2 regions of the Streptomyces sp. NBC_00726 genome follow, and region 2 is predicted to be linked to the other one. Evidence: riboswitches for the same ligand, from Rfam matches in the RefSeq annotation. Region 2 holds a riboswitch; the other holds the start of a gene.

Region 1 (14,350 bases), 2.2 Mb from region 2:
GCGCGGCTGACGGCGGAGGCGGAGGCCAGGGTCTCCAGGCAGCCGCGCTGGCCGCAGCCGCAGTCCGGGCCGTCCGGCCGGATCACGATGTGGCCGATCTCGCCCGCGTAGCCGTGGGCGCCCTCCTCGATCGCGCCGGCGATGCCGATGGCTCCGGCGATCCCGGTGCCGAGCGGGATGAAGAGGAAGCGGTCGGCGCCCTGGCCCGCACCGATCCGGCCCTCGGCGAGCCCGCCGGTGCGGACGTCGTGGCCGAGCGCCACGGGTACACCGCCGAGCCGTTCGCCGAGCAGCTGCCGCATGGGTACGTCGCGCCAGCCCAGGTTCGCCGAGTAGACGGCGACCCCCTTCTCGGCGTCCACGATGCCCGGCACGGCGACACCGGCCGCGAGGGCGCTCTCGCCGAAGTGTTCCTCGCCGTACGCGCGCAGGTCGGCGGCGAAGGCGAGGATCGACTCCACGACGGCGTCGGGGCCGCGCTTTCTGCCGGTCGCGCGCCGTGCCTCGTGGAGCAGGGCGCCGTCGGCCCCGACCAGTGCGGCCTTCATTCCGGTGCCGCCCACATCGAGGGCGATGACGTGTTTCACGTGGAACAGTTTCGCCCGAGGGACCCCAAAAGGTCTAGTCCACTAGTGCTGTTTGTTGCGCATCCATACAAAATCCCGGTACCGGTTACGGGGAAGGGCCCGGTTTGTCGAGAAGGCCGCCCGGGGAGGGCCCGGCGCCTGCCCGGTACCGGGCCTGTTCCCCATCCGTGCGGGCCCTACTCCGGTCCTACTCCGGCCCTACTCCGGCAGGATCACGCTGCGTGAGAGGTTGCGCGGGTGGTCGGGGTCGTACCCCTTCGACTCGGCCAGGGCCACCGCGAGCCGCTGCGCGCGGATCAGGTCGGCCATCGGGTCCGCCGTCCCGTGCGCGACGAGCGTCCCGCCGACCGCCGCGACCTCGCCGGCCAGCCCTTCGGGCAGGGCGCCGAAGACCCAGGCCACCCGGTTCGGGCCGGTGATCGCGATCGGGCCGTGGCGGTACTCCATCGCCGGGTACGACTCGGTCCAGGCGCCCGCCGCCTCGCGCATCTTCAGCCCGGCCTCCTGGGCGAGACCGTAGGTCCAGCCGCGCCCCAGGAACGTCCACTGCTCGGCCGCGAGCACCGCCTCGGACAGCGGCTCGGTCACCGCCAGCTCCGCGTCGACCGCCGCATCGGCGACCGTCTTCACGCCCGCGGGAAGCGGACCGGCCGCTTCCAGGCCCGCCCGAAGGAAGGCGAGCGCGGTCGTCGCGAACCGGGTCTGGACCACTGATTCCTCGTCCGCCCAGTCCAGCACCGCGACCACGTCGGCGGCCTCCATGACCGGCGTCCTCGGATCGCCGGTCAGCGCGACGGTCGCGGTCGTCCCGCGCAGCTCGCGCAGGAGCGCCAGCACCTCGCTCGTCGTACCGGACCGGGTGATCGCGACCACCCGGTCGTACGGCCGGCCCGCCGGGAATTCCGAGGAGGCGTAGGCGTCCGTCTCGCCCTGTCCGGCGGCCTCCCGCAGGGCCGCGTACGCGATGGCCATGAACCACGAGGTGCCGCATCCCGTGACGGCGACGCGCTCGCCCGGCTTCGGCAGCCCCTCGAATTCCGCGCCCGCCTGTGCGGCGCGCCGCCAGCAGCCGGGCTGGGTGGCAATCTCAGATGCGGTACGCGACATGCGGGGCGGCTCCTTGTGGCTGGGCGGGGTCGGGGCGACGGAACGGGCCCGTACGGGAACTGACGTACCGTCGATTAAAGGTCTGGACCAATAAGACCCTTACGTCGAGACCTACTTAGCAGCCGCCGCGGGCCCCGTGCAATGCTGCTGCGTTGTGGAAGCGATACCTCCGTGGTGTAGACCTCTACGCCGGTGGCGGGGAAAATCGCAGCTCACCCGGAGTGCCCCCGCGCGGACGTGGGAGCCGCGGGCGGTGTAATCGACGAGGACGGACTGAGCTGTGCAGCGGCGTTACTTGGGACTGACGGCGGCTGTCGCCGTGATGGGGATGACGGCGACACTGTCGGGCTGCGGCGCGAGCGGCGGCTCCGGCGATGTGACACTGAAGCTGGTGGCGGCCGACTACGGCACGAGCGAGGCGAACAAGTCCGACAAGTACTGGGACGGCATCGCCCGCAGCTTCGAGGCGTCCCACCCCGGCATCAAGGTCGATGTGACGGTCCTGCCGTGGACCGACATCGACCGCGATGTCGCCAAGATGGTCAAGGACGGCAAGGCCCCCGACATCGCGCAGATCGGCGCCTACGCGGACTACGCGAAGGCCGGGAAGCTCTACTCCGCCGACGAGATGCTGAGCATCCCCACCCAGGCCAACTTCCTGCCGAAGCTGATCGGCGCGGGGCAGGTCAACCGCATCCAGTACGGGCTGCCGTTCGTCGCCTCCACCCGGCTGCTCTTCTACAACAAGAAGCTCTTCTCGCAGGCCGGCCTCGACGCCCCCAAGACCTGGAGCGACATAGCCACCGACGCCGCCACGCTCAAACAGCGCGGGGTGTCCTACCCCTTCGCGCTGCCGCTCGGCCCGGAGGAGTCCCAGGCCGAGACCCTGATGTGGATGCTCAGCGGGGGCGGCGGCTACACCGACGAGGTCGGCTCGTACAACATCGCCTCCGAGGAGAACATCAAGACGTTCGACTGGCTGAAGTCGAACCTCGTGGACAAGGGCCTCGTCGGCCCGGTCGCCCCCGGCAAGCTGAACCGTGCCAAGGCGTTCGAGGAGTTCTCGAAGGGGAAGGTCGGCATGCTCAACGGCCACCCCACGCTGATGGAGGAGGCGCAGAGGCAGGGCGTCAATGTCGGCATGGTCCCGCTGCCCGGCGAGCACGGCCCCACCGAGGGGTCGATGGGCGTCGCCGACTGGATCATGGGCTTCAAGCAGAACGATCACCGGGTCGAGATCGGCAAGTTCTTCGACTACCTGTTCACCGACAAGAACGTGATCGAGTTCGCCGACATGTACGACCTGCTGCCGGCCACGAACAGCGCGTCCGCGGCGATGGAGGACGACGACAAGTACAAGCCGCTGCACCAGTTCCTGGCGGCGTTGCCGGAGTCGGAGTTCTACCCCTTCGGCAAGACGTCCTGGGCGGCGGCCAGCGAGTCGATCAAGGAGAACATCGGCAAGGCGGTGCAGCCGGGGGCGAACCCGCAGAGCGTGCTGGAGCGGATAGCGCGGGACGCGACGCAGGCGGAGGCGGCGGAGTAGCCTCCGCGTTCCGTGGGGGCCGGGCGCGCCATATATTGGCTGATATGACCGCCCACCCCCCGAACGGCCCTGCCGAGTCCGCGCCGCTGTCCGACCGCGACCGCGCGGTGCTCGCGGTGGAGCGGCAGTCGTGGGCGGGCGCGGGGGCGAAGGAGCGGGCGATCCGGGAGCGGCTGGGGTTGTCGCCGACGCGGTATTACCAGCTGCTGAACGCGTTGCTGGATGACCGGCGGGCGCTGGAGGAGGACCCGGTGACGGTGAATCGCCTTCGGCGCGTACGGGAGGCTCGGCGGGGGAGGCGGTAGGGGCGGTGTGCGGGTGCGCTGCGCCTGGGGCGGGCCTGTTCCCCACCCCGCCCCTGCCCGAAACCGGGGCGCTGCCCCGGACCCCGCTGCTCAAACGCCGCAGGGGCTGGATTTGCCCTCGTGACGAGGGTGGGCGGGGATACGCTCAAGCGTATGGGCACCCCACAGACAACCGCAGGCCGTGCCGGGCTGGACGCCATCCTCGCCCGGCCGGCCGAGGCCCTCGTCGCGCTCGACTTCGACGGGACGCTGGCGGACATCGTGCCGGACCCGGAGCAGGCGCGGGCGCACCCCGGGGCCGTGGCGGCGCTGGCCGCCCTCGCGCCGAAGGTCGCGTCCGTGGCCGTGATCACCGGGCGCCCCGCCGAGGTCGCCGTGCGGTTTGCCGGGGTCGCCGGGGTGGAAGGGCTCGACCGCCTCGTCGTGCTCGGGCATTACGGCGCCGAGCGCTGGGACGCCGTGACCGGGAGCGTGCACGCCCCCGCCGCGCACCCCGGCGTCGATGCCGTGCGTGCCGAACTCCCCGGCGTACTGGCGGATTTCGGCCCCGAGGGTGAGATCTGGACCGAGGACAAGGGGCGCGCCCTCGCCGTGCACACCCGGCGCGCCGCCGACCCGCAGGCCGCGTTCGACGCGCTGCGCGGGCCCCTCGGCGAGCTGGCAGCGCGGCACGGGCTGATCGTGGAACCGGGGCGCCTGGTCCTGGAGTTGCGCCCGCCGGGCATGGACAAGGGCGTCGCGCTCACCGCGTACGTGCGCGAGATCGGCGCCACGTCGGTGCTGTACGCGGGTGACGACCTGGGTGACCTCGCCGCGTACGCCGCCGTGGAGAAGCTGCGCACGGACGAGGCGAACCCCGTGCCGGGGCTGCTCATTTGCAGCGGCAGCGCCGAGGTGCCGGAGCTCGCCGACCGCGCCGACCTGGCGCTGTCCGGCCCGGGCGCGGTCGTGGCGTACCTGCGCGAACTCGCCGACCGCCTTCCCTGACCGCGCCGAACCCAATCGCGCCCTGCTAATCGCGCCGCAGCGCATCCAGCTGGTCCAGGAACCAACGCTGCGGCGGCAGCGCGGTCGCCGCCTCGGCCAGCCGTTCCGTGCGGGCGGCCCGCACGTCGTCCGGGAGCGTCAGCGCCTCGTGCAGCGCCTCCGCCGTGGCCGAGACGTCGTACGGGTTGACCGTGAACGCGTACTCGCCCAGCTCCTCGTACGCGCCGGCCTCCCGCGACAGGACCAGCGCGCAGCCCTCGTCGGAGACGACCGGGACCTCCTTGGCGACCAGGTTCATGCCGTCCCGGATCGGGTTGACGAGGGCGACGTCGGCCAGCCGGTACGCGGCGAGCGAGCGGGCGAAGTCGTCCTTCACGTGCAGGACGACCGGGGTCCAGCCGGCCGTACCGTACGACTTGTTGATCGCGTCGGCGACCTGCCGCACCTCCGCGGTGTACTCCCGGTAGACCGCGAGGTCCTGGCGCGAGGGGTAGGCGAAGGCGACGTGCACGACGCGTTCGCGCCATTCGGGGTGCTCGTCCAGCAGCGTGCGGTAGGCGTGCAGGCCCCGGACGATGTTCTTGGACAGCTCCGTGCGGTCGACCCGGACGACGGTCTTCCGGTCCGGCCCGATCTGCTCGCGCAGGGCCGCCATCCGTTCGTCCACATCCGCCTCGTGCGCCCGGCCGCGCAGGAAGCCGGCGTCGGCGCCCAGGCCGTGGACGCCGACGCGGGTACGCCCGGTGCCGCCCAGGATCTCCGTACAGCAGCCGATGAACGCGTCCGCCCAGCGGCGGGTCAGGAAGGCGGCGCGGTCGGCGCCGAGGATGCCGCGCAGCAGCTGTTCGGCGATGTCGTCGGGGAGCAGCCGGAAGTAGTCGACGGGCGCCCACGGGGTGTGCGAGAAGTGGCCGATCCGCAGGTCTGGGCGGAGCTCGTGGAGCATGCCGGGGACCAGCGAGAGGTGGTAGTCCTGCACCAGGACCGCCGCGCCCTCGCCCGCCTCCTCGGCCAGCGCCTCGGCGAAGGCCCGGTTGTATGTCTCGAAGGACGCCCACTGCCTGCGGAACTCCGCGTCGAAAACGGGCTCGACGGGCGTCTGGTACAGCATGTGGTGGACGAACCACAGCACGGAGTTGGCGATGCCGTTGTACGCGTCGGCGTGCACCCCGGCGTCGATGTCGAGCATCCGGACGCCCGGCTCGCCGACCCCCCGGCGCACCGCCTCGCGGTCGCCGTCGCCGAGGGCGGCGCAGACCCACATCTTGTCGTCCACGGCGCTGAGGCCGGAGACGAGCCCGCCTCCGCCCCGTTTCGCTTCGAGGGTGCCGTCCTCGCCCACGGCATACGAGACGGGGCCGCGGTTGGACGCGACGAGGACCTGGGCAGCGGGCTGGGGGGCGTGCTCGGAGACCATGGCCGGAATCTAGCCCGAACCCGATCCGCCCAAACGTACGAAGCCGGACGGCGTGGGGTCGTGAACGGCGTGGGGTCGTGATCAGGCCGCGCGCCGTGCCACGTACTCCTCGATCTCGCACATCGGCGGCCTCTCCTGGGTGTCGACCGGGTACGTGTGGGGAACGAACCCGTCCGCGCCGCGTTCGTACTGGGTCAGCGAGGGCCGCACCAGATGGCCCCGGGAGAGCCGCACCTGTGCGGTGCGGTAGATCGCGGCGGCCATCCGGCCGAGCGCCTGGCCGTCCTGGTGGCGGTGGACGCGTACGCCGACGTCCACCTGGGCGAGGGCGTCGAGGCCCACGGTGTGCAGCGCGTCCACGAGCAGGCCGAGCTCGACCCCGTAACCGACCGGGAACGGCAGCCGCTCCAGAAGCGTGCGGCGTACGGCGTACTCGCCGCCGAGCGGCTGCACGAAGCCCGCGAGCAGCGGCCAGTGCAGATTCAGCAGCGGGCGGGCCACCAGCTCGGTGACGCGGCCGCCCTGGCCGGGCAGCTCCCCGAGCGGACGGTCGTACATCGCCTTGACGAACTGCACCTCGGGGTGGGCGAGCAGCGGGCCGACGATGCCGGAGACGAAGTCGGCCGAGAAGTCCTTCAGATCCGCGTCGATGAAGCACAGGATGTCGCCGCTGGTCACCAGGAGTGACCGCCACAGCACCTCGCCCTTGCCGGGAACGGCGGGGAGGCGGGGCAGGATCGCGTCGCGGTGGACGACCCGGGCGCCCGCGCGGCGGGCGACCTCGGCGGTGGCGTCCGTGGAGCCCGAGTCGATCACGACCAGCTCGTCCACCAGCGGAACGCGCTCCATCAGCTCGCGCCTGATCGTCGCGACGATGTCGCCGACGGTCGCGGCCTCATTGAGCGCCGGTAGGACGACGCTCACGCCCGTACCGTTCGCGGCGGTCCGCACATGGTCCGGCGGATGGTCGGCGGCCGACCAGGAACGCCTGGTCAGCCAGCGTTCGACCTCTTCGAGCACGGTCGATACTCCCTGCATGTGATCCATCTCGCGGTACGGACGGCTATCTCACCCGTCCGGTCCTTCGGTTACAGTCTTGAACAACGCGGACGGCCATCGCATGCCGGGGTCGGTCCGCCGACAAATGCACGGATCCATGATCCGTCGCCATACAGCGCTCATCCAGAGGGACAGAGGGAACGGCCCGTTGAAGTCCCGGCAACCCTCCTGCCGACCGCGAGGTCAGGTGGGGAAGGTGCCAATTCCGTCTTGCGGCGAAACGCGCCGCGAGGAAGATGAGGAGAAAGGGCCTCGCCATCATGGCTGTTGAAACCGTCGCAGCGAACACCGAATCCTCCGTGGACCTTGGTCCCGCCGCGGCTCTTTCCTGTCGCGAGTGCGGTGAACGATTCGCACTCGGCCCCATTTTCGCCTGCGCGTCCTGTTTCGGGCCGCTCGAAGTGGCGTACGACCTGCCGAGCGGCTCCTCCGACGAGCTGAAGAAGCGCATCGAGGCCGGCCCGAACAACATCTGGCGTTACGCGCCGCTGCTGCCGGTACCCGCCGACGTGGCCGACAAACCCAACCTCAACCCCGGCTTCACCAAGCTGGTCAAGGCCGACAACCTGGCCCGCGAGCTGGGTGTGACCGGCGGCCTGTACGTGAAGGACGACTCCGGCAACCCGACGCACTCCTTCAAGGACCGCGTCGTCGCCATCGCCGTCGAGGCCGCCCGAGCCTTCGGCTTCACCACGCTCTCCTGCTCCTCGACCGGCAACCTCGCCGGTGCGGTCGGCGCCGCCGCGTCGCGCGCGGGCCTGCGCTCCTGTGTGTTCATCCCGCACGACCTGGAGCAGGGCAAGGTCGTCATGGCCGCGGTGTACGGCGGTGAGCTGGTGGGCATCGAGGGCAATTACGACGACGTCAACCGCTTCTGCTCCGAGCTCATCGGCGACCCGCTGGGCGAGGGCTGGGGCTTCGTCAACGTGAACCTGCGTCCGTACTACGGCGAGGGCTCCAAGACGCTCGCGTACGAGATCTGCGAGCAGCTCGGCTGGCGGCTGCCCGACCAGATCGTCATCCCGATCGCGTCCGGCTCGCAGCTCACGAAGATCGACAAGGGCCTCCAGGAGCTGATCAAGCTCGGCCTGGTCGAGGACAAGCCGTACAAGATCTTCGGTGCCCAGGCCGAGGGCTGCTCCCCGGTCTCCACCGCCTTCAAGGCCGGTCACGACGTGGTCCGCCCGCAGAAGCCGAACACGATCGCCAAGTCCCTCGCGATCGGCAACCCGGCCGACGGCCCGTACGTCCTGGACATCGCCCGCCGCACCGGCGGCGCCGTCGAGGACGTCAACGACGAGCAGGTCGTGGACGCGATCAAGCTGCTGGCCCGCACCGAGGGCATCTTCGCCGAGACGGCGGGCGGGGTGACGGTCGGCGTGACGAAGAAGCTGATCGACGCCGGCCTGCTCGACCCGGCGCTCACCACCGTCGTCCTGAACACGGGTGACGGCCTCAAGACGCTGGACGCGGTGGCCGACACCTCGCAGGCGACCGCCACGATCCGCCCGAGCCTGGACGCCTTCCGCGCCGCCGGACTCGCCACCAGCTGACCACCCGAGACTTCAGGAAGGCACCGCCATGAGCGTCAAGGTCCGCATTCCCACCATCCTCCGCACCTACACCGGCGGCCAGGCCGAGGTTCCGGCCGAGGGCGCGACCCTCTCCGAGGTCATCGCCTCGCTGGAGAAGGACCACCCGGGCATCGCCGCCCGCGTGCTGGACGACCAGGGCAAGCTGCGCCGCTTCGTCAACGTGTACGTCAACGACGACGACGTGCGCTTTGAAGGCGGCCTCGACGCGGCGACCCCGGACGGTGCCGGCGTCTCGATCATCCCCGCAGTGGCCGGCGGCTGCTGAGCCCAAGGCTCTGTAGCACCACCGCAATTGCCCCCTCCGCGCGAGAAGCGGAGGGGGCAATTCTGCATGGTTGAACGGGGTAGAGTGTGGGAAGTCCCCTTCGCTGCCCGTGCCCCTCGCATACGAGAATGCGCCGCGCCACGATCAGAAGCAGCCAATGTGCCTGAGCCTCTTGCGCCTTAAGTCGCCTTTGCCGGGCCCGACTTGCCCCGCAAGCTCAGCAATTCCTCATATTCGGGCGATCGGTGCTGCGCAGAATTGTCGTCCGATTGACCTGTCGCACAGGGCAGTTGGGCAGATACATTCAGCCGCGGTCGACGCGCTTCGGCGCACTCACGTTACAGGGGAGTTAGGCATGGCTCAGGGCACCGTCAAGTGGTTCAACGCGGAGAAGGGGTACGGCTTCATCGCGGTCGACGGTGGTGCGGATGTATTCGTCCACTACAGCGCGATCCAGATGGACGGGTACCGCACCCTCGAAGAAGGTCAGCGGGTCGAGTTCGAGATCTCGCAGGGCCAGAAGGGGCCGCAGGCGGACATGGTCAAGCTCGCCGTCGGCTGAGCCCGGCACGGCACGTCGGCCGCGACGCCACGCACGTACGAAGGGTCCGTACCTCCAGAGGTGCGGGCCCTTCGCGTTGCCAGGCTCTGTCCACATGCCGAAGGCGACGCTTGCGCCCTCCCGTCGCCCGACCGCCACCCCTCAAGGAGCCTTCGGCGCTTGCACTCAACGGGGTCGAGTGCTAATCATTGGGCTTAGCACTCTCCAGGTGAGAGTGACAGAATTTGGACCGGGCCGGTGAGGCCCGCAGGCCAGGCGGGGAAGGAACCGCAGGGCACGCAGGCCGTCCGTCGCGGGCGCCACTCGGTCCGGAGCAATCCACCCCTGTCCGGGAGGACCACTTCACATGGCCAAGATCATCGCGTTCGACGAGGAGGCCCGGCGCGGTCTCGAGCGCGGCATGAACCAGCTCGCCGACGCCGTCAAGGTCACCCTTGGCCCCAAGGGTCGCAACGTCGTCCTTGAGAAGAAGTGGGGCGCCCCCACGATCACCAACGATGGTGTGTCCATCGCCAAGGAGATCGAGCTGGAGGACCCGTACGAGAAGATCGGTGCGGAGCTGGTCAAGGAGGTCGCCAAGAAGACGGACGACGTCGCCGGCGACGGTACGACCACCGCCACCGTTCTCGCCCAGGCGCTCGTCCGCGAGGGCCTGCGCAACGTGGCCGCGGGTGCGAACCCGATGGCTCTCAAGCGGGGCATCGAGAAGGCCGTCGAGGCCGTCTCCGCCGCCCTCCTGGAGCAGGCCAAGGACGTGGAGACCAAGGAGCAGATCGCTTCGACCGCCTCCATCTCCGCCGCCGACACCCAGATCGGCGAGCTCATCGCCGAGGCCATGGACAAGGTCGGCAAGGAAGGCGTCATCACCGTCGAGGAGTCCCAGACCTTCGGTCTGGAGCTGGAGCTCACCGAGGGTATGCGCTTCGACAAGGGCTACATCTCGGCGTACTTCGCCACCGACATGGAGCGCATGGAGTCGTCCCTGGACGACCCGTACATCCTGATCGTCAACTCCAAGGTCAGCAACGTGAAGGACCTCCTTCCGCTGCTGGAGAAGGTCATGCAGTCCGGCAAGCCGCTGCTGATCATCGCCGAGGACGTCGAGGGCGAGGCCCTGTCGACCCTGGTCGTCAACAAGATCCGCGGCACCTTCAAGTCCGTCGCCGTCAAGGCCCCGGGCTTCGGCGACCGCCGCAAGGCCATGCTCGGTGACATCGCCATCCTCACGGGCGGCACCGTCATCTCCGAGGAGGTCGGCCTCAAGCTGGAGAACGCCGGTCTCGACCTGCTCGGCCGCGCCCGCAAGGTCGTCATCACCAAGGACGAGACGACGATCGTCGACGGCGCCGGTGACAGCGACCAGGTCCAGGGCCGCGTCAACCAGATCCGTGCCGAGATCGAGAACTCCGACTCGGACTACGACCGCGAGAAGCTCCAGGAGCGCCTGGCGAAGCTGGCCGGCGGCGTGGCCGTCATCAAGGCCGGTGCCGCCACCGAGGTCGAGCTGAAGGAGCGCAAGCACCGCATCGAGGACGCGGTGCGCAACGCCAAGGCCGCCGTCGAGGAGGGCATCGTCGCCGGTGGTGGCGTGGCTCTGCTCCAGGCTTCGGCCGTCTTCGAGAAGCTGGAGCTCTCGGGCGACGAGGCGACCGGCGCCAACGCCGTCAAGCTCGCGCTTGAGGCCCCGCTGAAGCAGATCGCCGTCAACGGTGGTCTTGAGGGCGGCGTCGTCGTGGAGAAGGTCCGCAACCTCCCCGTCGGCAACGGCCTGAACGCCGCGACCGGCGAGTACGTCGACATGATCGCCGAGGGCATCCTCGACCCGGCGAAGGTCACGCGCTCCGCGCTCCAGAACGCCGCGTCGATCGCCGCGCTGTTCCTCACCACCGAGGCCGTCATCGCCGACAAGCCGGAGAAGGCCGCCGCGGCCGCTCCGGGCGGCATGCCGGGCGGTGACATGGACTTCTGATCCTGACGGATCGGCGGTTCCAGCAGTACCTGACACCGGCCCCCGGGGATGCGTCCCCGGGGGCCGGTGTCTTTGTGCGTACGTGTACGCGTACGAGCTCAGCCCGCGTCGAGGCCGTCCACGAGACGGGTGAGGAAGCGGTCGAACATGGCGTCCGGGGTGACCGGCCGTCCGGCCGTCGCCAGCGCGTCCGCGAGTTCCGGATGGGCGCCGTCCGCCGCGACCTCCGCCAGATACACCGCCTCGGCGGCCGCCCGCCCGGGGTCCCGGGCCGCCCGTGCCTGGCCGACCTCGTAGGCCACATGGGCTGCCACGAATGACGTGAGCTGGGCGAAGATCTCCAGCCGGGCCGCCCCGTCGAGCCCGATGGGCCGCAGCGCCGCGAGCGCGTGCTCCACGAAGGCGAGCGTGCGGGGGCCCAGGGTGCGGCGGGCCTGCACGGCGGCGGGCAGCCAGGGGTGGCGGAGCATGTTCGCGCGCTGGTGGCGGCCGATGGTCTTGAGGTCGGCGCGCCAGTCGCCGGTGAGCGGGCCGGACGTGGGCAGCTCACCGGAGACGTGGTCGATCATCAGGTCGAGCAGCGTTTCCTTGTCGGGGGCGTAGCTGTACAGCGACATGACGCCGGCGCCCACCTCCGCGGCGACCCGCCGCATGGTGACCGCGTCGATCCCCTCGGCGTCCGCGACGGCGACCGCGGCGGCCGTGATCACCTCTCGGCTGAACGCGGGTCTGCGGCCGCGCCTGGGCCGGTCCTGCTCCCGCCAGAGAACTCGCGGATCGATGCCTCCGGCACCTTCGGTGCGGGTCACGTGCTCAGCCTCTCTCACCCGGGTCGCCTCCGTGGACCATCCAAGCATCCAGTATTCTCGTACTTAGTACGAGAATACTGATGGAGGCGAAGATGACCCGATCGACGCACGACGCCCGCCCCCGGGCCGCATGGACGCCGTCGTCCGCGAAGCCGCCGCGCGCCGCCCGGCTGATGCGCGCCTCCTGGCGCGGTCTGCCCGCCGCGCGCCACAAGGCGGGCGTCGAGCGCGGCCTGGCGGTGCCCGCCGCCGACGGCAGTCCTCTGCTCACCGACCACTACTTTCCGCGCGCCGAGGGCGACTTCCCGACCCTCCTGGTCCGTACGCCGTACGGGCGGGGAGTGCCGTGGTCCCCGCAGTACGGCATCCTCTTCGCCGAACAGGGCTTTCATGTGGTGCTTCAGAGCTGCCGGGGGACGGGTGGTGCGGGCGGCGCGGGCGGCGGTTTCCACCTCTGGCGCAACGAGCCGGCCGACGGCCTCGCGGCGGTCGGCTGGCTGCGCGAACAGCCGTGGTTCGACGGGCGCTTGGGCACCGTCGGCCCCAGCTATCTCGGGTACGTGCAGTGGGCGCTGGCCCTCGATCCGCCGCCGGAGCTGAAGGCCATGGTGGTGCAGGTGGGGCTGCACGATCCGTACGCCCTCTTCCACACCGACGGCGTCCTCAACCTGGAGACCGCGCTCGCCGTGGGCGCCGGCATGACCTACCAGCACCGGGGTATGGGCGCGTTCATCCGGGCGACCCTGCGCCTCCAGCGCCGGCTGCGTTCCGCCGTCACCGCGCGTCCGCTGCGCGGGGCGTACGCGGACGCGCTCGGCGGTGAGATTCCCTGGCTGGACGAGGTGATGGCCCACCCGGACCCGGACGACCCGTACTGGGAGGGCGCGTCGCCGGCGGGGGTGGCGGAAGGGGCGGCGGACCGGATGGCGGAAGGCGCGGCGGACCGGGCGCCCGTGCCCACCGCCCTCGTCACCGGCCGGTACGACGCCCTCGTGGACCAGACCTTCGCGCAGTACGACCGGCTGTGCCGGGCGGGCGGCGAGGCGTCCCTGCTCGTCGGCCCGTGGACCCACACCTCGGCGCTCCAGGCGGGCTGGGCCGAGGTGTTCGCCGAATCCCTGGCCTGGCTCCGGGCCCACCTGTGTGACGACCCGTCCGGTCTGCGCCCGACGCCGGTGCGCGTGCACGTGGGCGGTGCGGAGGCGGGCGTCCGGGACCTGGACGCGTGGCCCCCGGAGGCGTCCACGGCCTCCTGGTACCCGACCGCCGACGGCCACCTCACCCGGGAGGCCCCCACGGACACCGCCCCCGTCGCCGCCTTCCGCCACGACCCGGACGACCCGGTCCCCACGCTGGGCGGCGCGCTGCTCTCCCGTACGGCGGGGGCGCGGGACAACGCGTCATTGGAGGCGCGCGCGGACGTCCTCACGTTCACCGGGCCCGCCCTGGCCAAACCTCTTACCGTGCTCGGTCCGGTTTCCGCCCGGGTCAGCGCCTCCACGGATACCGGGCACGGCGAGGTGTTCGTCCGGCTGTGCGACGTGGACCCGGAGGGCCGGTCGGTCAATGTCTGCGACGGCCTGGCCCGCCTCCGCACCACGGGCCCGGACCCGGTCCGTGTGACGATCCCGATGACCCCCACCGCCCACCGCTTCGCCCCGGGCCACCGCATCCGCTGGCAGATCAGCCCCGGTCCCCACCCGCGCTACGCCCTGAACCCGGGCACGGGGGAGCCCCGGATCGATGCGACGGAATTCGTACCCGTACGGGTGACGGTGCACGCGGACTCAGAGTTGACGCTGTCGGTGGGCCGACCGGGTAAGGAAATGCGCCTGGCGCCATCTGTCAGTCCTGGGTGGTAGACATACGACTGGCCATCGTGAATCAGGTCCGTAGAATAGATTCAACAAGGAGGTGCTAAGTGGATCTCGTGCTAGTGGGGGAGCGGATCCGCCGCGAACGTGAGCGCGCTGGGCTCAACCAGCGTGACCTCGCGCGACGCGCCCAGCTCTCCCAACCGACCCTGACCCGTATCGAGACCGGTACTCGTGCCAACGTGACTCTCGCGGAACTGGATCGCCTCGCTGTCGCGCTGGGTATCCCGGTGCGGCTGCTCACCAGTGGCGACCCTGTGCGAGAGAG
Region 2 (14,350 bases):
GGCGACGTCCTGCCCGCCGCCGCGGCACAACTTCCTCACGCTGCCCCGTATCCGCTCCGAATCCCCGGCGTTCGACCTGCACCACCCGGAGATCACCGCGCTGGAGCAGCTGGACCACGCCTCCGAGGGTGACAAGGCCCTCGCGGGCGGCAAGGAGGCCGGCAAGTGAAGATCCAGGGCAAGATGTTCCTCGGTCTGGCGCTGTTCATCCTCATCATGGCCATCACGTACGGCGTGTGGTCGAAGGAGCCCGTCGGCACCACCGCGCTTTTCCTGGGGTTCGGTCTGAGCGTCATGATCGGCTTCTACCTGGCCTTCACGGCCCGGCGGGTCGACGCGATGGCGCAGGACAACAAGGAGGCCGACGTCGCGGACGAGGCCGGCGAGGTGGGGTTCTTCTCCCCGCACAGCTGGCAGCCGCTCTCGCTGGCGATCGGCGGTGCCTTCGCCTTCATGGGCGTCGTCTTCGGCTGGTGGCTGCTGTTCTTCTCGGCGCCGCTCCTCCTGGTCGGCCTCTTCGGCTGGGTGTTCGAGTACTACCACGGTGAGAACCGCACTCAGTGAGACCGGTACGCCGGTAGCACACCGCTCCACCTGACGGGGGGCCGACACTTCGACACGAAGTGGCCGGCCCCCCGTTTGCAGTCGTCCCGCGCGCTGAAACGGACGAATGTTCTTAGCGTGAGTCCATGAACCAGACGCCGCGCATCCGTCCCGTAGTGAGCTGCACTCTGCTGGCCGCGACCTTGGTCGCCGGGGCGGCGGCCTGCGGGAGTTCCGATGGTCACCCCCTGTCGTCGCAGCCGTTCGACGCGGCCGACGAGGTCTCCTTCAACACGCCCGACGGCGGCAAGAAGGTCGACCCCGACAAGCCCCTGGAGATCCGGGTCGACGCAGACGACGGCCGGATCACCGACGTGACGGCCGTGGACGCCGCAGGGCGCCATCTGGCGGGCGAACTCGACGCCGACGGACACCGGTGGCACTCCACCGCCCCGCTGGCCGCAGGGACCCGTTACACCGTCAGGGTCCGTATGGAGGACGACGACGGTGCCCCCGGCAGTCGCACGATGTCCTTCGACACCGCCAAGGCCACCAAGTTCCTCAAGGTCGCCTTCGGCCCCCAGGCGGGCACCTACGGCGTCGGCCAGCCCCTCGTCGCCACGCTCAGCGCCCCCGTCAAGGACAACGCCTCACGCGCCACGGTCGAACGCGGCCTGCGGGTCCGCTCCACGCCCTCGGTCACCGGCTCCTGGTACTGGGTCGACGACAAGACGCTGCACTACCGGCCCAAGGAGTACTGGCCGGCGAAGGCCAGCATCGAAGTCAGCTCCAACCTGACCGGCATAAAGGTCACCAACTCGCTCTACGGGGCGCCCGCCAAGGCGCTGAAGATCACCACAGGGGACCGCATCGAGGCCGTCACGGACGCCTCGGAGCACTCCATGACGGTGCTCCGCAACGGCGAAGTGATCAACACCATCCCAGTCACCACGGGCAAACCCGGGTTCGACACGCGCAACGGCGTCAAGGTCGTGCTCGGAAAGGAGCAGTACGTACGTATGCGCGGGGAATCCATCGGCATCGCCGCCGGGTCCTCCGACTCGTACGACCTCGACGTCTACTGGGCCACCCGGGTGACGTGGAGCGGCGAATACGTACACGCGGCGCCCTGGTCCACCGGCTCGCAGGGGTACGCCAACGTCAGCCACGGCTGCACCGGCATGAGCACCAGCGAGGCCGAGTGGTTCTTCAACACCGTGCGCGAGGGCGACATCGTCAGCGTCGTCGGCAGCGACGGCGAGACGATGACGCCCTTCGACAACGGCTACGGCGACTGGAACCTGTCCTGGGCCAAGTGGCAGAAGGGCAGTGCGCTGAACAACGACACCACCGCACCGCGGGTCGACACGGTCCGGGCGGCGCGGCTGCGCCCCCAGGTCTGACCGTGGGACCCGTCCGTGGGGGCTCAGGCCCCCACGGACAGCCGCGTACGCAGCAGGGCGGCCAGGGAGTCCGCGAACTCCACCGGCTCCACCGGCAGCGTCACCGCGGCGTCCGCACGGCTCCAGGTGGCCAGCCAGGCGTCCTGCGGGCGCCCGATGAGGACCAGGACCGGCGGGCAGCGGAAGATCTCGTCCTTGATCTGCCGGCAGACGCCCATCCCGCCCGCCGGAGCGGTCTCGCCGTCCAGCACGCAGACGTCGACGCCCCCGTGCTCCAAGGCGTCCAGAACGGCGGGCAGGGTGGCGCACTCCAGGAACTCCACCGGCGGTACGTCGGCCGCGGGCCTGCGCCCTGCTGCCAGCCTCACCTGCTCACGGGTGTGCGCGTTGTCGCTGTAGACCAGGACCGTGGCGGTCGGCTGCATGGTTCCTCCGTGACATCCGTGTCTTCGGGGCACTCGGGGCGCTCGGTGGGCGAGAGCCGTCCGATGCGCGGATCGTACTCCGCCCGACAGCGTGTCAGTAGCGGTTCGCACCGGGCTTCCCTGGGCCGTTCGGGCAGGACACACCCCTCTGACACACCGAACGGCACCCCCCGGAGTGAGGGCGGGATAAGCGACCGACATAATGTCGGTCGTGGCGACAGCAACGACAGTAGAAACCGGGCACGCGCACCCGTCGGTCAATCGGCCGAACCTCACCAGCGTCGGAACCATCATCTGGTTGAGCTCCGAGCTGATGTTCTTCGCGGCCCTCTTCGCGATGTACTTCACCCTGCGATCGGTGACCGGACCGGAACACTGGAAGGAAATGGCGTCCGCCCTGAACTTCCCGTTCTCGGCGACGAACACCACGATCCTGGTGCTCTCCTCACTCACCTGCCAGCTCGGCGTCTTCGCCGCGGAGCGGGGCGATGTGAAGAAGCTCCGTGCCTGGTTCGTGATCACTTTCGTGATGGGTTCGATCTTCATCGGAGGCCAGGTCTTCGAGTACACCGAGCTGGTGAAGAAGGACGGCCTCTCGCTGTCCTCCGACCCGTACGGCTCGGTGTTCTACCTGACCACCGGCTTCCACGGTCTGCATGTGACAGGCGGTCTCATCGCCTTCCTGCTCGTTCTGGGCAGGACGTACGCGGCCAAGAGGTTCACCCATGAACAGGCGACCGCCGCCATCGTCGTGTCCTATTACTGGCACTTCGTCGATGTCGTGTGGATCGGCCTCTTCGCCACGATCTACATGATCAAGTAACCGGGCCCGAGCCCGAACCACATCCAGCATCGACGCAGAAGATCCTGACACCGGGGTAATCCGTGAAAAAGCTCTCCGCACGACGACGCCATCCGTTGGCGGCGGTCGTCGTACTACTCCTCGCGCTGGCGGCCACCGGGGGGCTGTACGCCGCGTTCGCGCCCGCGAGTAAGGCGCAGGCCGACGACACCGCCCAGTCCCTCGCCATCGACGAGGGCAAGAAGCTGTACTCCGTCGGTTGCGCCAGCTGCCACGGAACCGGCGGTCAGGGCACCACCGACGGGCCGCAGCTTGTCGGCGTGGGCTCCGCCGCCGTGGACTTCCAGGTCGGTACGGGCCGCATGCCCGCACAACAGCCGGGCGCCCAGGTACCGAAGAAGAAGGTCATCTACAGCCAGGCCGAGATCGACCAGCTCGCGGCCTACGTCGCGTCGCTCGGCGCCGGTCCGGTCGTCCCGACCAAGAGCCAGGTCAGCCCTGAGGGTGCGGACATCGCCAAGGGTGGCGACCTGTTCCGTACCAACTGCGCGCAGTGCCACAACTTCACCGGCAAGGGTGGCGCGCTGACGAACGGCAAGTACGCGCCCGACCTGGAGGGCGTGAGCGAGAAGCACATCTACGAGGCCATGCTGACCGGCCCGCAGAGCATGCCGTCCTTCCCGGACTCGACGATGCCCGAGCAGCAGAAGCGGGACATCATCGCCTACGTCAAGACCGTGAACGGCTCCGAAACGGAGTCGCCCGGCGGCCTCGCTCTCGGCGGCCTGGGTCCGGTCAGCGAGGGCCTGTTCGGCTGGATCTTCGGGCTGGGCGGTCTGATCGCAGTTGCCATTTGGGTCGCGGCCCACACCGCTAAGGCCAAGAAGTCATGAGTAGCCAAGAGATTCCAGAAGAGAACCTGCCCGACGAGCAGGGCGCCGCGCACGGCGCGGTAGACCAGGCGCACGAAGACCCGTTCGCCGACCCGGGGCTGCCGGCCCACAAGCCGCGCATCCAGGACATCGACGAGCGGGCCGCGAAGCGCTCCGAGCGCACCGTCGCGACCATGTTCCTGTTGTCCATGCTGGCGACGGTGGGCTTCATCGCCTCCTACGTCATCTTCCCGGTCGACAAGATCGTCTTCATCTTCCCGTTCGGTCATGTCAGCGCGCTCAACTTCTCCCTGGGCCTGACCCTGGGTCTGGCGCTCTTCCTGATCGGCGCGGGCGCCGTCCACTGGGCGCGCACCCTGATGTCCGACGTGGAGGTCGCCGACGACCGGCACGCCATCGAGGCGACGCCCGAGGTCAAGGCGAAGGTGCTGTCCGACTTCGCGGACGGCGCCCGGGAGTCCGCGCTGGGCCGGCGCAAGCTGATCCGCAACACCATGTTCGGCGCGCTGGCCCTGGTGCCGCTCTCCGGCGTGGTGCTGCTGCGCGACCTGGGCCCGCTGCCGGAGAAGAAGCTCCGCAAGACGCTGTGGGCCGAGGGCAAGCAGCTCGTCAACATGAACACGATGGAGCCGCTGCGTCCCGAGGACGTGGTCGTCGGTTCGCTGACCTTCGCCATGCCCGAGGGCCTGGAGGAGCACGACGAGGACTTCCAGACGCAGATCGCCAAGGCCGCCCTGATGATCATCCGCATCGAGCCGGACGACATCAAGGACAAGCGCGAGCGCGAGTGGGCGCACGAGGGCATCGTGGCCTTCTCGAAGATCTGCACGCACGTCGGCTGCCCGATCAGCCTGTACGAGCAGCAGACGCACCACGTGCTCTGCCCGTGCCACCAGTCCACCTTCGACCTCTCCGACGGCGCCCGCGTCATCTTCGGTCCGGCCGGCCACGCTCTCCCGCAGCTGCGGATCGGCGTGAACAGCGAGGGCAACCTCCAGGCGCTCGGTGACTTCGAAGAGCCCGTCGGTCCTGCATTCTGGGAGCGCGGATGAGTACTGCGACGAACACTCCCGGCGCGGCGGCGCCGGGCAACCGCAAGGCGCCCGCCGGTGAGCGGGTGGCCGACTGGGCGGACGGCCGGCTGGGGATCTACTCCCTCGCCAAGGCCAACATGCGCAAGATCTTCCCGGACCACTGGTCCTTCATGCTCGGTGAGATCTGCCTCTACAGCTTCATCATCATCATCCTCACGGGTGTGTATCTGACGCTGTTCTTCCACCCGAGCATGAACGAGGTCGTCTACCACGGCCCGTACGAGCCCATGCAGGGCATCCGGATGTCGGAGGCGTACGCCTCGACGCTGAACATCAGCTTCGACGTCCGCGGTGGTCTGCTGGTCCGGCAGATCCACCACTGGGCCGCGGTCATCTTCCTGGCCGGCATGTTCGTGCACATGATGCGCGTCTTCTTCACCGGCGCGTACCGCAAGCCGCGCGAGATCAACTGGCTGTTCGGCTTCCTGCTGTTCGTCCTCGGCATGTTCACCGGGTTCACCGGTTACTCGCTGCCGGACGACCTGCTCTCCGGTACCGGTGTCCGCTTCACCCAGGGCGCGATCCTGGCGACGCCGGTCGTGGGTACGTACATCTCGATGTTCCTGTTCGGCGGGGAGTTCCCCGGCGGCGACATCATCGCGAGGTTCTACTCGATCCACATCCTGCTGCTGCCGGGCATCATGCTCGGGCTCGTGGTCGGCCACCTCATCCTGGTCTTCTACCACAAGCACACCCAGTTCGCGGGTCCCGGAAAGACGAACAAGAACGTCGTCGGCATGCCCCTGCTGCCGGTGTACATGGCGAAGGCCGGCGGGTTCTTCTTCCTGGTCTTCGGCTTCATCGCGATCATCGCGGCGATCGCCTCGATCAACCCGATCTGGGCCATCGGCCCGTACCGCCCCGACCAGGTGTCCACGGGCGCCCAGCCGGACTGGTACATGGGCTTCGCCGAGGGCTTCGTCCGTGTGATGCCGGGCTGGGAGATCAACCTCTGGGGCCACACGCTGGTCCTGGGCGTCTTCATCCCGCTCGTCCTGTTCGGTGTGGTGCTCGGTGCGCTGGCCATGTGGCCGTTCATCGAGTCCTGGATCACCGGCGACAAGCGCGAGCACCACATCCTCGACAAGCCGCGCAACGCGCCGACCCGGACGGCCCTCGGTGTCGCCTGGGTGACGATCTACTTCGTCATGCTGGTCGGCGGCGGCAACGACATCTGGGCGACGCACTTCAGCCTCTCGCTGAACTCGATCAGCTGGTTCGTCCGTATCGCCTTCTTCGTCGGCCCGGTCATCGCGTTCATCGCGACCCGGCGGATCTGCCTCGGTCTCCAGCGCCGCGACAAGGAGAAGGTGCTGCACGGCCGCGAGTCCGGGCTCATCAAGCGTCTGCCGCACGGTGAGTTCGTGGAGGTCCACGAGCCGCTGTCGCCGGAGGCCCGGTACAAGCTCACCGCGCACGAGCAGTACCAGCCGCTCGAAATCGGCCCGACGGTCGACGAGAACGGTGTGGAGCGCAAGGTCTCCAGGATCACCAAGGTCCGGGCGCGGCTCAGCAAGAGCCTGTACGGCGAGGACAGCCAGATCGCCAAGCCCACCGCCGAGGAGTACAAGGAGATCACCAGCGGCCACGGCCACCACTGATCACCCGTTCTGATCGCCACGGCGAGAGCCCCGTCCATTCGCTGGACGGGGCTCTTTGCCGTCCCCGGGGCTCGATAGGGTGGAGCCGATTCCTTATCGGCTGTGGACCCCAGGAGCGGACCATGAACGTTGTGACCCCGGACGGCGGCGACAGCGTGGCGGCCTTCTCCTGGCCCGGCGTGCTGACCCCCCTGCTGCGCGGCGAGGACCTGAGCTCCGACGCCACCGCCTGGGCCATGGACCGCATCATGAGCGGCGAGGCGACCGATGTGCAGATCGCCGGATTCGCGGTCGCCCTGCGCGCCAAGGGCGAGACGGTCACCGAGGTCTCCGGTCTGGTCCGCGCGATGTACGAGCACGCCGCGACCATCGAGGTGCCCGGCCGCACCGTCGACATCGTCGGCACCGGCGGCGACATGGCGAAGACCGTCAACATCTCCACGATGTCCGCGATCGTCGTGGCCGGCGCCGGTGCGAAGGTCGTCAAGCACGGCAGCCGCGCCTCCTCGTCGGCCAGCGGCTCGTCCGACGTGCTCGGCAAGCTCGGCGTCAACCTGGAGCTGACTCCCCGGCGCGTCGTGGAGGTGGCCGAGGAGGCGGGCATCACCTTCTGCTTCGCGGTGAAGTTCCACCCCGCCCTGCGCCACGCGGCCAAGGCGCGTGCGGAGCTGGGCGCGCCCACCACGTTCAACATCCTGGGCCCGCTCACCAACCCGGCCCGGGTGCGCTCCCAGGCGATCGGGGTGGCCGATCTGCGCATGGCCCCCATCGTCGCGGGCGTCCTCGCCGAGCGCGGCAACTCCGCCCTGGTCTTCCGCGGCGACGACGGGCTGGACGAGCTGACCACCACGGCGACCTCGCGGGTCTGGGTGGCCCGGGACGGCGTGGTCCGCGAGGAGACCTTCGACCCGCGCGACGTGGGCGTCGAGCTGGTCCCGGTGGAAGCGCTGCGGGGCGCCGACGCCTCGTACAACGCGGATGTGGCGCGCCGGCTGCTGGCCGGGGAGACCGGGCCGGTACGGGACGCCGTGCTGCTCAACTCGGCGGCGGCGCTGGTCGCGCTGGACCCGGGCGAGGGGCCGCTGACCGAGCGGATCCGGGCCGGTATGGCGAAGGCCGCCGAGTCCATCGACTCGGGTGCGGCCGGGCGGGCGCTGGAGAGATGGGTCGTCGCCAGCAACGCGTGAGCGCGCCGGTGTACGGAGGGGCGCAGTCCGGATCGCGGACTGCGCCTTGCGCGTTCCCGTACGTATGGCAAGATGCTGCGCAGGTCATGAGTGACAGCGACTACGGCCCCGGCCCGCTGTCCGGCAACCCTCCGTCCGTGGCGGGGTGCCCCGGGTGAAGACCGGGCCGCAGGCAGCGAGGTCTGCGGCAAGCGCGGACCCCTCGACGTCGCGTGACGTCCACCCGTGGGGTCCTTGGTCCTCAGGGAGCCTCTTGTGAGCAAGCGAATGCGTTAGGGCCTCAGGCCCTGTTCCGCACCCCCCTCTTTTCTTCACTCCGTGCTGCCGTGTCTGTGCCGGTACGCGGAATTCGCCTGCCTGTTACGGGAGTTCGCCATGTCTGTCTTCACCGCTGCCGCCGACCAGTCGCTTTGTGCCCCGCTGCCGGTTCTGGGCGAGGATGTCCTCGTCCCGCTGGTCACCGGCGGTGAGGTCGGCTACGCCGCGCTGGACTACGCCGCGAGCGCCCCGGCGCTGAAGCGGGTCTGGGACGACGTGGCCGCGTACGCCCCGTACTACGGCAGCGTGCACCGGGGTGCCGGGTACCTCTCGCAGCTGTCCACGGACCTCTTCGAGTCGAGCCGGGCCACCGTGGCGGAGTTCCTGGGCTGCCGTCCCGAGGACCAGGTGGTCTTCACCCGGTCCACCACGGACTCGCTGAATCTGCTGGCCGCCGCGCTGCCCGCCGACTGCCAGGTCTTCGTGTTCGAGACCGAGCACCACGCCTCGCTGCTGCCCTGGCGCGACGCCCGCGTGACCTACCTGAACGCCCCGCGCACCCCCGCCCAGGCCGTCGCGACCCTGGAACACGCCCTCGCCGACCGTGAGCCCCACGGCCCCGCGCTGGTCTGCGTCACCGGCGCCTCCAACGTGACCGGCGAGCTGTGGCCCGTACGGGAGCTGGCCGCCGCCGCCCATGCCCAGGGAGCCCGGATCGTCCTGGACGCCGCCCAGCTCGCCCCCCACCACCCCGTGGACATCGCCGGGCTGGACGTGGACTGGGTCGCCTTCTCCGGGCACAAGCTGTACGCGCCGTTCGGCTCCGGCGTCCTGGCCGGCCGGGCCGACTGGCTGCGCGAGGCCGAGCCGTACCTGGCCGGCGGCGGCGCGTCCCGCACCGTGGCCCGGCGGGTGGACGGCGGCGTGGACGTCGAGTGGCACACCACGGCCGCCCGCCACGAGGCCGGCTCGCCCAACGTCATCGGGGTCTACTCCATCGCCTCCGCCTGCAAGGCGCTCACCGAGGCCGGATTCGACCGGCTGGTCGCCCGCGAGCAGGGTCTCGTCGGCGAGGTCCTGGCGGGGCTCGCCGGGGTCCCCGAGGTGAAGGTGCTCTCGCTGTTCGGCGACGAAGCGCCGAGGGTCGGCGTGATCTCGTTCGTGGTGGAGGGCTGGAACAGCTCGCACTTCGCCGCGGCGCTCTCCGCCGAGTACGGCATCGGGGTGCGCGACGGCCTCTTCTGCGCCCACCCGCTCGTGCGCACCCTGCTCGGCGGCGACCCGGGCGAGGCGGGGGAGTGCGGCGCCCCGGAGGCGGAGCCGGGCGAACGGTCGCTGAACGCGATCCGGGTCAGCTTCGGCGCCGGGACCCCGGACGAGCACGTCGACCGCTTCCTGCGCGCGGTCCGGGAGCTGGTGAGCGACGGGGCGCGCTGGAAGTACCGCACCGAGGACGGCCGTTGCGTGCCGGACCGGGGCGCCGCCCAGGTCTGAGGGCCGGGCGGCGCGGGGGCCCTACGCGTCCAGGCCGATGGAGAACGCGGCCTCCAGGTCGTGCTGCGAGTACGTGCGGAAGGCCACGTGGGTGTCGGTCGCCTCGACGCCCGGGATCTTGCTGATCCGGCCGGGGATGACCTCGGCCAGGTCGTCGTGCCTGGCCACCCGGACCATGGCGATCAGGTCGTAGGTGCCGGTGACCGAGAAGACCTCGCTGACGCTGTCCAGCGCGGCGATGGCCTCGGCGATCTCGGGAATCCGGTCCACGCTGGTTTTGATGAGCACGATCGCGGTGATCACGGCTGTGTTTCTCCCTCGGTGGCCGTGGCTGAAGACTTCACTCTAGGGCCTCCGGTGCCGCGCCTGTAGCGGCCCCAGGCGTAGCAGAACCCGGTCGCGAAGCCGACGACATGGGCCAGGTACGCCACGCCCGGGCCGCTTCCCGCGCCCTCGGCGGCCAGCCACTGGAGCACGAACCAGAAGATCAGCACCACCCACGCGGGGAAGCGCAGCGGCAGGAACAGCAGGAACGGGAAGACGCTGGTCACCCGGGCCCGGGGGAAGAGGTAGAGGAACGCCCCGAGCACCGCCGAGATCGCCCCGGACGCGCCCACCAGCGTCTGGTCGGACGTGGCGTGCGCGGCGGCGTACGCGAGCAGCGCCAGATAGCCGCAGCCCAGGTAGAACAGGGCGAACTCGGTGTGCCCCATGCGTTCCTCGGCCATCGCGCCGAACACGTACAGGAACAGCACGTTGCCCAGCAGGTGCAGCCAGCTGCCGTGCACGAACAGCGCGGTGAACGGGGTGAGCAGGGCGTGCGCCGAGCCGTCCCACAGCTCGCTCGGGATCACCCCCCACCGCTCGAAGTAGCCCGCCTGGGCGGCGAGCAGCGCGTCGGCCCCGCCGCGCACCGGGACGAGGCCGGAGAGCGGGCTGATCACGAAGACCGCGCAGCACAGGGCGATGAGGGCGTACGTCACCGGTGGCCCGCCCGAAGTCGCCGCGCGCAGGAGCCTGCCCGCCGCGGCCCGCCGATCGATCATGAACAGAGCATGACGCAAACGGAGCGAACGGGACAGACCGCCTCGCCGTGCCGACGGGAAGCGCCGAGGCCGTAGGGTGACGGGTGGGCATCCGCAGTTCGACGGCGCACCGCGAGACCCTTGTCCGGCAGCTCACGGCTCGACGAAAGAGGACGCACGATGACGACCGTTCCCCAGCCGACCGACACGACCCGCTGGCGCTGCACGCTCTGCGGGAACCTCACGCGCTTCGACGTGACGCGGTCCTCGAAGGTCGTGGAGTACGTGCACCTCGACCTGGCCGGTGAGTCGAGCGTCGAGGAACGCGAGGTGGTCAGTGAGACCATCGAGTCGGTCCGTTGTCGTTGGTGCAACGCGGTGGACCAGATCGAGCTCGTCGACAGGCCGGGTGCCGACTCCTGACGGGGCCGTGCGGAGACAACACAATGGGGTGACGGATGGTGGAGCAGCCCGAGGGCGGCGCCGCGTCGGCCGACGGGGCCGGCGACGCCGTGGAGGCGCTCGACCGCCCGCTGCCCGAAGGGGTACGGCGCCGGGTCGTCGCACTGGTCTCCGACGCGTTCGGCGGCCTCACTGTCGCCGAACTGCCCGCCCAGCTGAGGCAGTACGCCCGCTTCACGGCCTCCCGGCGCGCCAAGTTCGCCGGGAACGCCATGGCGGCCGCCGTCGCGAGCGACGACCGGTTCCGCCGCCGCATCGCCGACCGGCTCCGGGAGACCCAGCCGGAGCTGGCGGGCGCCCTGGAGTCCGGCGCGCCGCCCGCCGCCGCCGACCCGGTGGACGTGGCGGCGGCGGCGTATGTGCTGCGTCCGGACGGCTGGGTGAAGCTGGTGGCGGCGGCCGGCGAGGAGGTCCAGCGCGCGGACGCCGAGCGGGCCGGCGAGGAGAGCCGGCGCGAAGTGGCGCGGCTGCGCGAGGAGCTGGCCGAGGCCCGGGGCCACACGAAGAGCGAGACGGAACGGCTCCGCGCCGAACTGGACGCCGCCCGCAAGGAGACGGACTCCCTCCAGCGCAAACTGCGCAGTGCGGTCAGCGAGGTCAAGCGCGGTGAGGCGGCGCTGCGCCGGGCCAGGGCCGAGACCGAGACCGTACGCGCCGAGGCGGCCGCCCAGGTGTCCGCGGCGGAGAGCGAGACCCGGCGGCTGCGGGCGCGGCTCGGGGAGGCGGAGGCGTCCGTCGAGGCGGGTCGCCGGGCGGCCCGGGAGGGGCGCTCGGTCGAGGACATGCGGCTGCGGCTGCTGCTGGACACGGTGCTCGAAGCGGCCGGCGGACTGCGGCGCGAACTGGCGCTGCCGCCCTCCTCGATGCGGCCGGCGGACAGTGTGGACGCGGTGGAGCCCGGCCGGATGTCACCCAAGGACATCGCGGCCAGGGCCCTTTCGGAGACCGACCCGGCGCTGCTCGACCAGCTCCTGGCGCTGCCGCAGGCCCATCTGATCGTGGACGGCTACAACGTCACCAAGACGGGTTATCCGCAGATGCCGTTGGAGAAGCAGCGGCTGCGGCTGCTCGGCGGGCTCTCGGTCCTCGCGGCGCGCACGGGCGCGGAGATGACATGTGTGTTCGACGGGGCGGAGCTGGCCGCGCCGGTGCTGCTCGCGCCGCCGCGCGGGGTGCGGGTGCTGTTCAGCAAGCCGGGGGTCACCGCCGACGAGCTGATCCGTCAACTGGCGCGCGCGGAGCCGCCGGGCCGGCCCGTGGTGGTGGTCTCCACCGACCGCGAGGTGGCCGACGGAGTGGCGAAGGCGGGGGCCAGGCCCGTTGCGTCCGCCTTGCTCCTGAAGCGGCTTTCGCGGGTTTAGCGCTCCTTGCGGGGAGTTCGCCCGAGATCAGGGAACGGACCGTCAAGTCGCCGCTACGCGCCGTGGGGCGTGGGTAAAGAAGTGCCGTGTGTGACGAGATTTTTCCTGTGAGGATTTGAACTGATCACAAGATGGTCACTAGGGTCGGGCCTCGAACCTTCGCGCGGTCGATCACTCATCCGGGGTGGCAGCGAAGGAACCGCCGAGTCCGTGACGTGCACGGAGCCGGGGATCTCCTCCCCACAGATCCGGTAGGCGGCTCAGGAAGAAGGAGCTCGCCTTCGTGGCGTCCCACCGTCGTCCCAAGCAGCCGAGCCGCACTCGTGTGACCGTGCTCACCGCGACCGCGGCCGCGGCCGTCGCCCTGTCCTCCCAGGCCGCCCACGCCGACCCCAAGCCGACCAAGAGCGAGGTCAAGGCGAAGGTCGACAAGCTCTACCACGAGGCCGGAGCCGCCACCGAGCAGTACAACGGGGCCAAGGAGAAGCAGGAGAAGCTCGAAAAGCAGATCGGCGCGATCCAGGACAAGGTGGCCCGCGGCCAGGAGGACCTCAACCAGCTCCGGTCCGGCCTCGGCTCCCTCGCCGCCGCGCAGTACCGCTCCGGAGGCATCGACCCCTCCGTGCAGCTCTTCCTCTCCTCCGACCCGGACAGCTTCCTGGACCAGGCGTCCGCACTCGATCAGCTGACGGCCAAGCAGACCGAGTCGCTGTCCAAGGTCCAGGAGAAGCAGCGGGCCCTGGCGCAGCAGCGCAAGGAGGCCCAGGACAAACTGAGCGACCTCGCCTCCGTCCGCAAGACGCTCGGCGAGAAGAAGAAGAAGCAGCAGGAGAAGCTGGCCGAGGCCCGCCGCCTGCTCAACTCCCTCACCGCCGCCGAGCGCGAGAAGCTGCGACAGGACGAGGCCCGCGCGAGCCGTGACGCCGGCAGCCGGGTCGAACTCGGCAACGAGGTCCCCGCCTCCGGCCTCGGCGCCGCCGCGCTCAACGCCGCCGCCACCCGCCTGGGCAAGCCGTACGTCCCCGCGGCCACCGGCCCCAACTCCTTCGACTGCTCGGGCCTGACCATGTGGGCCTACGCCCAGGCCGGCGTCAACATCACCCGTACCACGTACACCCAGGTCAACCAGGGTCACCGGATAGGCGTCAGCCAGCTCGCCCCCGGCGACCTGGTCTTCTTCAACGGCAACGAGCACGTCGGCCTCTACGCGGGCAACGGCCAGGTCCTGCACGCCCCGTACCCCGGCGCTTACGTCCGTTACGAGTCGATGAGCACCATCGGCAGCATCTACGCCGCCGTGCGCATCTGAACCGCGCCCGAACGGGCGAATTCCCGCGCCCCGTACTGACGCCTGCCCCGCCGGAGACCACAGGTCACCGGCGGGGCGTCACTGTGTGTGGCGCCCGCCGGTCCGGCGTGTCTTTGTCCGCTCCGTGATCACGCGGCTACTGTCTGCCTGCTGTCGCGGCTCCCGTACGTCGGTCCGCCCGTCCGGGTGGCAGGGGCCGCGCGCGTCTGCGTACAGCGGAAGGGAGTGCGGCGTCCGGTGGGATCCCATCGCCGTTCCACACAGCCAGGTACCGGTCGCGGTGCCCGGGCCACCGTCCTGACGGCGGCGGCCGCCACCGCGGCCGCCGCGCTCGGCGCCGCCTCCGCGCACGCCGAGCCGCACGACACCCCGCAGTCCGCCGGGGCCCGCGTCGACCGCCTCTACGCCGAGGCCGAGCGCGCCACCGAGCAGTACAACCGGGCCGGCGAGGACGTGACCCGGCTGCGCGGCGAATTCAGCCGGGCCCAGGACC

The links. Region 2 has a riboswitch for S-adenosylmethionine ahead of OG338_RS06500 (aminotransferase class V-fold PLP-dependent enzyme). Riboswitches for the same ligand answer to the same signal wherever they lie in the genome.
Region 1: it holds a riboswitch for S-adenosylmethionine, as region 2 does, so the genes downstream of both, thrC (threonine synthase) here and OG338_RS06500 (aminotransferase class V-fold PLP-dependent enzyme) in region 2, are expected to answer to the same signal.

The regions. Positions count from the first base shown of each region.
Region 1 is NZ_CP108983.1:3,638,405-3,652,754, forward strand. Features, by position in the region: gene OG338_RS16285 (ROK family protein) at 1-548, opposite strand, end outside; gene OG338_RS16290 (SIS domain-containing protein) at 786-1,694, opposite strand; gene OG338_RS16295 (extracellular solute-binding protein) at 2,023-3,240, shown strand; gene OG338_RS16300 (DUF3263 domain-containing protein) at 3,285-3,545, shown strand; gene otsB (trehalose-phosphatase) at 3,699-4,532, shown strand; gene OG338_RS16310 (trehalose-6-phosphate synthase) at 4,558-5,949, opposite strand; gene OG338_RS16315 (glucosyl-3-phosphoglycerate synthase) at 6,031-6,969, opposite strand; SAM riboswitch class I at 7,125-7,251, shown strand; gene thrC (threonine synthase) at 7,269-8,561, shown strand; gene OG338_RS16325 (MoaD/ThiS family protein) at 8,590-8,868, shown strand; gene OG338_RS16330 (cold-shock protein) at 9,224-9,430, shown strand; gene groL (chaperonin GroEL) at 9,777-11,399, shown strand; gene OG338_RS16340 (TetR/AcrR family transcriptional regulator C-terminal domain-containing protein) at 11,498-12,208, opposite strand; gene OG338_RS16345 (CocE/NonD family hydrolase) at 12,301-14,070, shown strand; gene OG338_RS16350 (helix-turn-helix domain-containing protein) at 14,130-14,350, shown strand, end outside.
Region 2 is NZ_CP108983.1:1,443,263-1,457,612, reverse strand. Features, by position in the region: gene ctaD (cytochrome c oxidase subunit I) at 1-169, shown strand, start outside; gene OG338_RS06540 (cytochrome c oxidase subunit 4) at 166-564, shown strand; gene OG338_RS06535 (Ig-like domain-containing protein) at 690-1,946, shown strand; gene OG338_RS06530 (hypothetical protein) at 1,970-2,371, opposite strand; gene OG338_RS06525 (heme-copper oxidase subunit III) at 2,574-3,194, shown strand; gene OG338_RS06520 (c-type cytochrome) at 3,257-4,066, shown strand; gene OG338_RS06515 (Rieske 2Fe-2S domain-containing protein) at 4,063-5,118, shown strand; gene OG338_RS06510 (cytochrome bc complex cytochrome b subunit) at 5,115-6,761, shown strand; gene trpD (anthranilate phosphoribosyltransferase) at 6,884-7,948, shown strand; SAM riboswitch class IV at 8,031-8,148, shown strand; gene OG338_RS06500 (aminotransferase class V-fold PLP-dependent enzyme) at 8,324-9,700, shown strand; gene OG338_RS06495 (Lrp/AsnC ligand binding domain-containing protein) at 9,722-10,003, opposite strand; gene OG338_RS06490 (rhomboid family intramembrane serine protease) at 10,000-10,746, opposite strand; gene OG338_RS06485 (hypothetical protein) at 10,906-11,148, shown strand; gene OG338_RS06480 (NYN domain-containing protein) at 11,184-12,548, shown strand; gene OG338_RS06475 (NlpC/P60 family protein) at 12,832-13,857, shown strand; gene OG338_RS06470 (NlpC/P60 family protein) at 14,095-14,350, shown strand, end outside.